2 regions of the Labrys sp. Lb11 genome follow, and region 1 is predicted to be linked to the other one. Evidence: predicted binding sites of a transcription regulator. Region 1 holds the regulator's gene; the other holds the start of a gene.
The links. Region 1 encodes PhoB, which activates phosphate uptake and scavenging genes when phosphate is short. Its sites were predicted from a motif close to TGTCATNNANCTGTCAT; they were not measured.
Positions count from the first base shown of each region.

Region 2: a site for PhoB is predicted at 2,738-2,754, ahead of phnC (phosphonate ABC transporter ATP-binding protein). Genes of this name have one in related genera too.

Region 1 covers NZ_BAAJOT010000001.1:15,367-19,780, reverse strand. Annotated here, with positions in the region: gene AC27L4_RS00095 (IS1634 family transposase) at 1-1,679, opposite strand, end outside; gene phoB (phosphate regulon transcriptional regulator PhoB) at 1,969-2,667, opposite strand; gene phoU (phosphate signaling complex protein PhoU) at 2,685-3,401, opposite strand; gene pstB (phosphate ABC transporter ATP-binding protein PstB) at 3,428-4,252, opposite strand; gene pstA (phosphate ABC transporter permease PstA) at 4,261-4,414, opposite strand, start outside.
Region 2 covers NZ_BAAJOT010000003.1:530,175-534,588, reverse strand. Annotated here, with positions in the region: gene phnE (phosphonate ABC transporter, permease protein PhnE) at 1-323, opposite strand, end outside; gene phnD (phosphonate ABC transporter substrate-binding protein) at 812-1,738, opposite strand; gene phnC (phosphonate ABC transporter ATP-binding protein) at 1,824-2,630, opposite strand; gene AC27L4_RS12250 (TetR/AcrR family transcriptional regulator) at 2,781-3,422, opposite strand; gene AC27L4_RS12245 (polyamine ABC transporter substrate-binding protein) at 3,536-4,414, shown strand, end outside.

The DNA.
Region 1 (4,414 bases):
TCGGGCTCGGGCTGGGTGTAGCGGGTCAGCTGGATCTCGCGACCATCGGTGGTGGGCAAGTGGACGTCGATCATCTGGATGGCAACGAACTTTTCCAGAGCACTTCGAGCGGTCAGTCCCGGGGCCAGGGCGTGGAGGCGGCGGGTCAGGGTGATCTGCAGGCAATAGGCCAGGAAGGCGATGAAGATGTGGGCTTCTATCCGCCTCTCATCCTTGTGGAAGACCGGGCGGATCGCCAGGTCGCCTTTCAGGGTCTTGAAGACCTCTTCGACGGCGACGAGCTGAATGTAATATTGCCATAGCAGGGCGGGATCGTTGTCGGTGAGATTGGTTCGCAGCAGATAGCGCCCTTCACGCCGTCTGATGGTTCGCAGCCTCTTGCGGTCGAGGCGGAAGGTCAGCCCGCCGTTCTTGTCGATGTCGACATCGACCAGGCGCCAGGCGGTCGGCGCCTTGGAGCGCGCGGCGCCCAGCTTCATCAGGAGCTCCTCGCGGGAGACCGCCATGGCGGCGATCTGCCGGAGCCGCTTCCACAGCCATTTCAACTGCCGCCGCCGCATGGCCCGTTCCTTGGAGACGCGGTCGAGGCTCTGGGCGAAGACATAGAGTTCGCCATCCTCGGCCAGCAGCTTCACCTGAACGCCCTGCCGCGCCTCCTGCCAGGGCTTGTCCAGCAGGTGCTTTTCCAGGCGGTTCAGCCGTCCCTTGGGCGTTCCCACCAGATACTGGACCGGCGGGTCACTGGCCCGCATCTGTGCCAGGGCCGCCTCGGTGGGAATGCCGCGATCCATCACCCAGACGCGCCGCGCCTTGCCGTATTGCTGCTCGATCTTGCCGAGGAACATCCCCAGCGTCTTGCTGTCGGCGGTGTTGCCGGCCAGCACCTCGTAGGCCAAAGGCAAGCCCTCCGGGGTGACGACCAGGGCGATCACCACTTGCGGACAGTCCGGCCGCTTGTCGCGGCTATAGCCGTGACGGCGCTTGTCGCCCTCGGGCAGATCCGAGGCGTTGACCTCAAAATAGGTGCTGGTCAGATCGTAGAGCAGCACGTCGAAGCGGGCGTTGAACAGATCGCGCCAGCGCTCCGCCAGATGAGCGAACAGGGTCTGCCTGTGCGCCAGGAGCAGGTCGTGGCAGGCATACAGTTTGTGCGCCTCGGCCAACCCGAAGTCCGCCCCCAAGAGGTCGGCCATGGCGCTACGCTCGAACCATTCGCGATGCAGGCGCCATTCGCTGCCCGGTGCGATCAGGCGATAGGTCACCAGAACCTGAAGCACCTGGTCCCAGCGTGTCCCCTTGCGGCTCGGCGGCAGGCGGTCGGCCCAGAACCGATCGAGGTGCAGGTCGCGCCATAGGAGCCCGGCCAGCCAACAGGCACCCCATTGGCGCGGCCGGCACAGCCGGAGCTCCGACAAGCGAAGCTGCACCACTGAGGCATCGGCCGCGACGGCTTGGCAGCGATCCTCCGGAAACAGAGCCAGCGTCTGTCGATCGCCGGTGTCGGTATCGAGCACCTCGATGGCTTTGCGCCAGGCGGCGGCCTGAGAAGAGTTGATTTCACCCAAATACAAAACCTGCCGCTGCACCACCCGGCCATCGTCGAGACGCTTGTTCTCGACGATGTTCCAGTAGGTATGCGTCTTGCCGTCCTTCCTTCGCTCGGTTCGTCGCAGAAACATGGCGACATGAATCTATGCACGCCAAACCGTATCTTGGAAATAGCCTAGGTCTTCACTACAGCCGATTCCGGTAGAACATGCGAACCTCGCCTCAATCAGATCAAATACTTACGCGCTCAAAAAACCTCGAAATCGACGTTTCCGCGCGCGAATCCGCGAAGACGGGCTAGGACGGGACAAGGTGAGCCGGCTATCGGCTCACCGAGAGCAGGATCGAATGCGAAAGCCTTCCCCGCTCCGCGGAGAAGGCTTTCGTGTTTTTTGAACCATCAATCCCGCCGCCCGCCGGTCAATGCTTCGAGAAGGTCTCGTCGAAGGAATAGCCGGCGCCGCGCACGGTGCGGATCGGGTCGATCTCGCGCGACCGGTTGATCGACTTGCGCAGGCGCCCGACATGCACGTCCACGGTGCGCTCGTCGATATAGACGTCGCGGCCCCAGACGCTGTCGAGCAGCTGTTCGCGGGCGAAGACCCGGCCGGGCGCCTGCATCAGGAACTCCAGCAGGCGGAACTCGGTCGGCCCCAGGCGGATCTCGCGGGCACCGCGATGGACGCGCTTGGTCTCGCGGTCGAGCGAGATGTCGCCGGCCTTGAGCACCGAGGCGACATGGTCGGGCTTGGCCCGCCGCAGCAGCGCCTTCACCCGCGCCACCAGTTCCGGCACCGAGAACGGCTTGACGACATAGTCGTCGGCGCCCGTGGCCAGGCCGCGCACGCGCTCGGTCTCCTCGCCGCGTGCGGTGAGCATGATCACCGGCAGCCGCTCGGTTTCCGGCCGCATGCGGATACGGCGGCACAGTTCGATGCCGGAGAGGCCCGGCAGCATCCAGTCGAGCAGCACGAGGTCGGGCACGCTCTCGCGCAGGCGCAGCTCCGCCTCGTCGCCGCGCCCGACACTGTCGACGTCATAGCCTTCCGATTCGAGGTTGTAGCGAAGCAGCGTGGTCAACGCTTCCTCGTCCTCGACGATCAAAACGCGCGGAGACATTCAAAACCTCTGTCTCTTCAGGCGGCGGGATACTCCACCGGCATGATGCTGGTGCTGTCGTTCTTGGGCCGCTCGCCGCTCGGCGACTGGCCGGTCACCAGGTAGTGGACGGTCTCGGCGATGTTGGTGGCGTGGTCGCCGATGCGCTCGATGTTCTTGGCGCAGAACAGGAGATGGGTGCAGAAGCCGATATTGCGCGGATCTTCCATCATGTAGGTCAGGAGCTCGCGGAACAGCGAGGTGTACATCGCGTCCACGGCGCCGTCCGAGCGCCACACCGCCAGGGCCTCCTCGACGTCGCGCTGGGCGAAGGCGTCGAGCACCTGCTTGAGCTGCTCGAGCACCAGATCGGCCATGTGGTTGAAGCCGCCGAAGATCTTGGTGCCCTGCATCTGGCCGTTGATGGCGACGACGCGCTTGGCGATGTTCTTGCCGAGGTCGCCGATGCGCTCGAGGTCGCCGGAGACGCGTAGCGCCGCGACGATCTCGCGCAGATCCTGCGCCATGGGCTGGCGCTTGGCGATCATCAGGATCGCCCGATCCTCGGCGGAGCGCTGCAGCGTGTCGATGGTGCCGTCGAGCGCGATGACGCGCTGCGCCAGCTCCAGGTCGCGCTTGATCAGCGCATTGATGCTGTCGAGCACGCTCTTCTCGGCATAACCACCCATCTCGGCGATCATGTTGCGCAGCTCGAGCAGCTCCTGGTCGAAGGATTTGACGATATGGTCGGCCATGGGCGTTGCTCCTCGTCCAGCGCGCGTCAGCCGAAGCGGCCGGTGATATAGTCTTGGGTGCGGCGGTCGGTCGGCGTCGAGAACATCTGCATGGTCTGGCCGACCTCGATCAGATTGCCGAGATAGAAGAAGGCTGTCACGTCGGCGCAACGGGCGGCCTGCTGCATGTTGTGGGTGACGATGACGATGGTGAAGTCCCGCTTCAACTCGTCGATCAGTTCCTCGATCTTGGCGGTCGAGATCGGGTCGAGAGCCGAGGTCGGCTCGTCCAGGAGCACGACCTCGGGCTTGACCGCGATGGAGCGGGCAATGCACAGGCGCTGCTGCTGGCCGCCGGACAGGCCCAGCGCCGAAGTGCCGAGCCGATCCTTCACTTCTTCCCAGATCGCGGCCTTGGACAGGCACCATTCGACCCGGTCGTCCATGTCGGCCTTGCTCAGGCGCTCATGCAGGCGCACGCCGAAGGCGATGTTGTCGTAGATCGACATCGGAAACGGCGTCGGCTTCTGGAACACCATGCCGACGCGGGCCCGCAGGATGGCCGGGTCGATACTGCTCTTGGCGATGATGTCCTGGTCGTCGAGCAGGATGCGTCCCTCGGCGCGCTGGCCGGGATAGAGATCGTACATGCGGTTGAGCACGCGCAGCAGCGTGGACTTGCCGCAGCCGGACGGGCCGATCATGGCCGTGACCTGCCGCTCGCCCATCTCCAGGTTGATATCCTTGAGGGCGTGCTTCTCGCCGTAATAGAAGTTCAGCTTCTCGCACTTGATCTTGGCGCGCACAGCCGTCTCGGCCTGCGGACGGTTGGCCGCGGCCACGGCGACGGTCGGATTGGGAAGCGAGGACATGGGACCACTCACCGCTTGGGAGCCAGGAGAACACGGGTGACGATGTTGAGGGCGAGCACGCCGGCCGTGATCAGCAGCGCTCCGGCCCAGGCCAGCGCCACCCAATCGTCGAAGGGGCTGCCGGCATACTGGTAGATGGCGACAGGCAGGCTCGCCATCGGC
Region 2 (4,414 bases), on a different contig from region 1:
GTGCCGAGATAGGACATCAGCAGCGTCTCGCCGAGCAGCAGCAGCCAGGACGGGAAGTTCCAGTACCAGGTGGCGACGTCGCCACCGAAATTCTGCAGCGACAGCGTCGGCACCGTCTTGGCGAGGTAGTTGCCGAAATTGGCGATGTTGGCGACGAGCGCCCAGGGCCTGACCTCGGCCATGACGCCGCTGAGCCCGAGCAGGACGAGGAAGACCGCGACGAGGCCGAGCATGCGCCACCGCCGCGCCGCGACGCGGCGCTGGTAGGCGGCGATCAGGGCGGCGGCCTGGTGGTCTGGCAGGCGGGGCAGGGCGCTGGGCAAGGCGGCTCCGGTGGTCGGCTTGGGGAGGGACGTCGCTTGAGCCGATGAGTCAGGTATCGTCGGCAAGGGCATGACGCGGCACGGCTTTCGCGTGAACGCTTCGGCAAGTCACGGGCGGGCGCCGCCCGGTGGGTGCTGGGACGAACCGGCCGTCGACACGCAGGTTCGCGGGTCCAGGGGCGCCATGACCGGACTCGATTCCATGGACGCAGAGATAGGGCCAAGCCATGACGCTCTTGGGAAAGGCGGCGCCCTCTCAGTCGTCACCCGATTCTGTGTCGTTGGCAGTCGCGTGGATGGCCGGATCAGGTCCGGCCATGACGGCTGAGAGGACACCGCCTTTCCCAGCTGCGGCATGGTCCGACCCTATCTCAGCACCTTTGCGATCAGGTCGGGCATGGCTCCGGACGAGGCGGGCGATCGCTGTCCGCTTCGTCCGCATGAGCATCAGGCCCGCGCCGTGCCGGGCGCGGGCCTGATGGCCGGGCTCAGGACTTCTTGCGGGCTTCGTCGTTGTACTTGACCATGCCGATGATGCCCTCATAGTCCTTCGGGCTGGTGGCGACGAACTCGATGTCCTTGCCGTCGGAGAGCTTGTCGAAGGCGGCCTTGTCCTTCTTGGGCATATCGAGGAAGGCCTGGGCCACCGCCTGCTTCAGCTCCGGGGGCAGGGAGGCCAGCGCCGCGAACGGGCCCTCCGGCAGCAGGTCCGACTTGAAGACGACGCGGAAGTCTTCCTTCTTCATCGGCGTGCCGTCGGCGTTCTTGAGCAGGCCGCGGGTCAGCATGCGGGTGAGGTTGGAATCGTTCTCCGAATTCCAGGAGTTGGCGGCGGCGTCGACCGTGCCCTGGGCGAGGGCGAGCACCGCATTGTCGTGGCTGCCGGCGTAGACGTTGGAGCCGAAGAACTTGTCGACGCTGTAGCCGGCCTTGTTGAGGTAGTAGCGCGGCGCATTGTTGCCGGAGGTCGAGTTCGGGTCGACCAGGGCGATCTTCTTGCCCTTGAGGTCGTCCATGGTCTTGTAGGGGCTGTCGGCCTTCACATAGACCACGGAGTAATAGCCGGTGAGGCCGGTCTCGTGGCGCTGCACGGCGAAGGGCTCGGTGGCCACGCCGGTGATGACGGCGCGGGCATAGGAGGCCGGGCCGTAGAAGGCGAGATGGATGTTGCCGGCGCGCTGGCCCTCGATCACCGCGGCATAGTCGTTGGCGACGCGCAGCGTCACCTTCACGCCCAGCTCCTTGCTGAGATAGTCGGTGAGGGGGGTGTAGCGGTCCACCGTGCCCGAGGCGTTCTCGGCCGGGATGACGCCGAGGGTCAGCTCGGGATACTGGGCTTTCCAGTCCTGCGCTTGGGCGGCGCCGGCGAAAGCGAGCGTGGCGGCGACGCCGAGCATGGTCCTGCGGGTGAGCATGGACTTCTCCTGTTGGTCCGATTGGGAACAGTGTGGGAAAGAAAGGGCTCGCCCCGGAGCGACGGCCGCAGCCCCGGGGCGAGGGTCAGGCCGCGACGGGGCGGGCAACTGTCGCCGCGGCCGGAGTGGGAGCGGCCTCGGCGCCGATGACGTCGGCGGCTTCCAGGCCGTAGAGCTGGCGCGCCACGTCGGCGGTGAGCTCCGCCGGGACGCCGTCGAACACGACGCTGCCGGCGGCCATGCCGACCAGCCGGTCGCAATAGTCGCGGGCGATGTCGAGCGAGTGCAGGTTGCACAGCACGGTGATGCCGAAATGCTTGTTGATGCGCAGCAGCGCATCCATCACCGTCCTGGTGTTGCGCGGGTCGAGCGAGGCGATCGGCTCGTCGGCCAGGATGATCGCCGGGTCCTGCACCATCGCCCGGGCGATGGCGACGCGCTGCTGCTGGCCGCCGGAGAGGGAGTCGGCCCGCTGGCCGGCGAGGCCGCCGATGTCGAACTGCTCGAGGGCGGAGAGGGCGATCGCCTTGTCCTCGTCGCTCCACAGGCGCAGCACCGAGCTGGCGGTGGAGACCGTGGCGAGGCGGCCCATCAGCACGTTGGTGAGGACGTCGAGGCGGCCGACGAGGTTGAACTGCTGGAAGATCATGGCGCAGCGGCTGCGCCACTGCCGCAGCTCGCGGCCGCGCAGCGCCGTGACGTCGACCCCGTCCCAGAGAATGCGACCCTGCGTCGGGTCGGCGAGGCGGTTGATCAGGCGCAGCAGCGTCGACTTGCCGGCGCCGGAGCGGCCGATCACCCCGATGAAGCTGCCGGGAGCGATCCGGAGATTGACGTCGTTCACGGCCGTCTTGGTGCCGAAGCGGCGCGAGACCCGTTCGATAGCCAGCATGCCATCCCCTGCGGTCGGTTGTCTCCGCGCAGGACATCGCGGACCGTGGCCCGATCCGCGATGTCCTGCTCGAACTTCAAATCCTGCATAGGGGCTAGCGCGCTTGCGCAACGCTTTGATGACAGCCGCGACGGCCGATGTGACGGTCGCTTAAGGAATGGGGGCGTCGGGCGCCGGCGGCGCGGCGATCAGCGTGGCCAGGGGCCGGTTCTGGCGCGTCACCTCCTGCTTGAGGTGATCGAGCGTCATCGCATCCTGCTTCGCGAATTCCGTGAACATCATGTTGAGGTTGTTGAAGAACATCTGGCCGACCGCCTCGGCGTCGATGTCCGGGCGGACGGCGCCGCGCCGCTGCAGCCTGAGCACCAGGGTCGCGACCTGCTGGCACAGGCGGCAATCGAGCTCGGTGTAGCGCCTGCTGAACGGGCTCTCCGGCTGCTGGATCGACATCGCCATGGCGGCGCGCCACATCGCCTTGCTGAGATAGACCAGGGAGTGGTCGTAGTACCGGTCGATCAGCGCCTTGAGCGCCTCGGCGACCGAAGGGGGCGGGGCGTCGACGACGGCGCCGCCGGCCTGCAGCACCTCCTCGACCTCCATCGTGACCACCGCGACCAGGATGTCGCCCTTGTTCTCGTAGTAATTGTAGAAGGTGCCCACCGATATGTCCGCCAGCTCGGCGATGTCCTCGATGCGCGCGGCGTCGTAGCCGACCTCGCGGAACAGCCTCGTGGCCGCATCCAGGATGCGCCGGTTCCGGTCCGCCTTCTGCCTGGCGCGCAGTCCGGCCATGGGCTTCCTCAAATATGAACAGGTTCATTTTTTCAGATTGACACGAAAAATGAGTTCATTCAGTTTTCTTGTCAACGGCGCCGGCAACAGACGCGCCGGCGGAGGGACCGATCATGAAACCTGTTTCGAACGCAGGCGCGCTGCTGCGCCGGTGCCTGGCGACCGTCGCGGTGCTGGCCGTCTCTGCCGCCGCGGGCACGACGCCCTCCGCGGCGCAGGACGAGCTGAACGCGCTGGTGTGGTGCGACCACACCGATCCGGCGCTGATCGAGCCTTTCGAGAAGGCCAACAACGTCAAGGTCAACCTGAAGGACTATGAGGGGACGGGGGCGGCGCTCTCCATCCTCGAGCAGTCGCAGCCCGGCGACTGGGACGTGATGGTGATCGACAGCATCGACGTGCACCGTGCCGTCGACCTCGGCCTGCTGGCCGAGCTTCCCGCCGGCGCGCTGCCGGACGCCGACATCTTCCCGGAAGTGCGGCTGGCGGACAAGAACGGCAAGGACGGCAAGACCTACGCCGTCACCGAGAAGTTCGGCTACAACACCATCTCCTTCGACAAGAGCAAGGTCGACGCCAAGGACGTCAAGGACCTGTCCGTCATGTGGTCGGACAAGTACAAGGGTCGCATCGCCCTGTACGATTACTACCTGCCGATGATCGGCCTCGTCGACATCGCCCTCGGCAAGAAGACGGCCGAATTGTCCGACGCCGACCTGCCGGCGATCAAGGAGAAGCTGGCGGCGATGAAGGCGGTGGCCAAGCAGGTCGGGGAGGTCACCGCGTCCCAGACCGCGCTCGCCACCGGCGAGGTCGACATCCTCGTCGGCGGCGGCGAGTGGATCACCGCGTCCCTGGTGCACGACAAGCCGAACCTCGACTGGGTCATCCCCGACCAGGGCGCCGTGCGCTGGAGCCAGTCGCTCGCCGTGATGAAGGACTCGACCAGGAAGGACCTGGCGCTGAAATTCGTCCAGTACATCCTCAGTCCC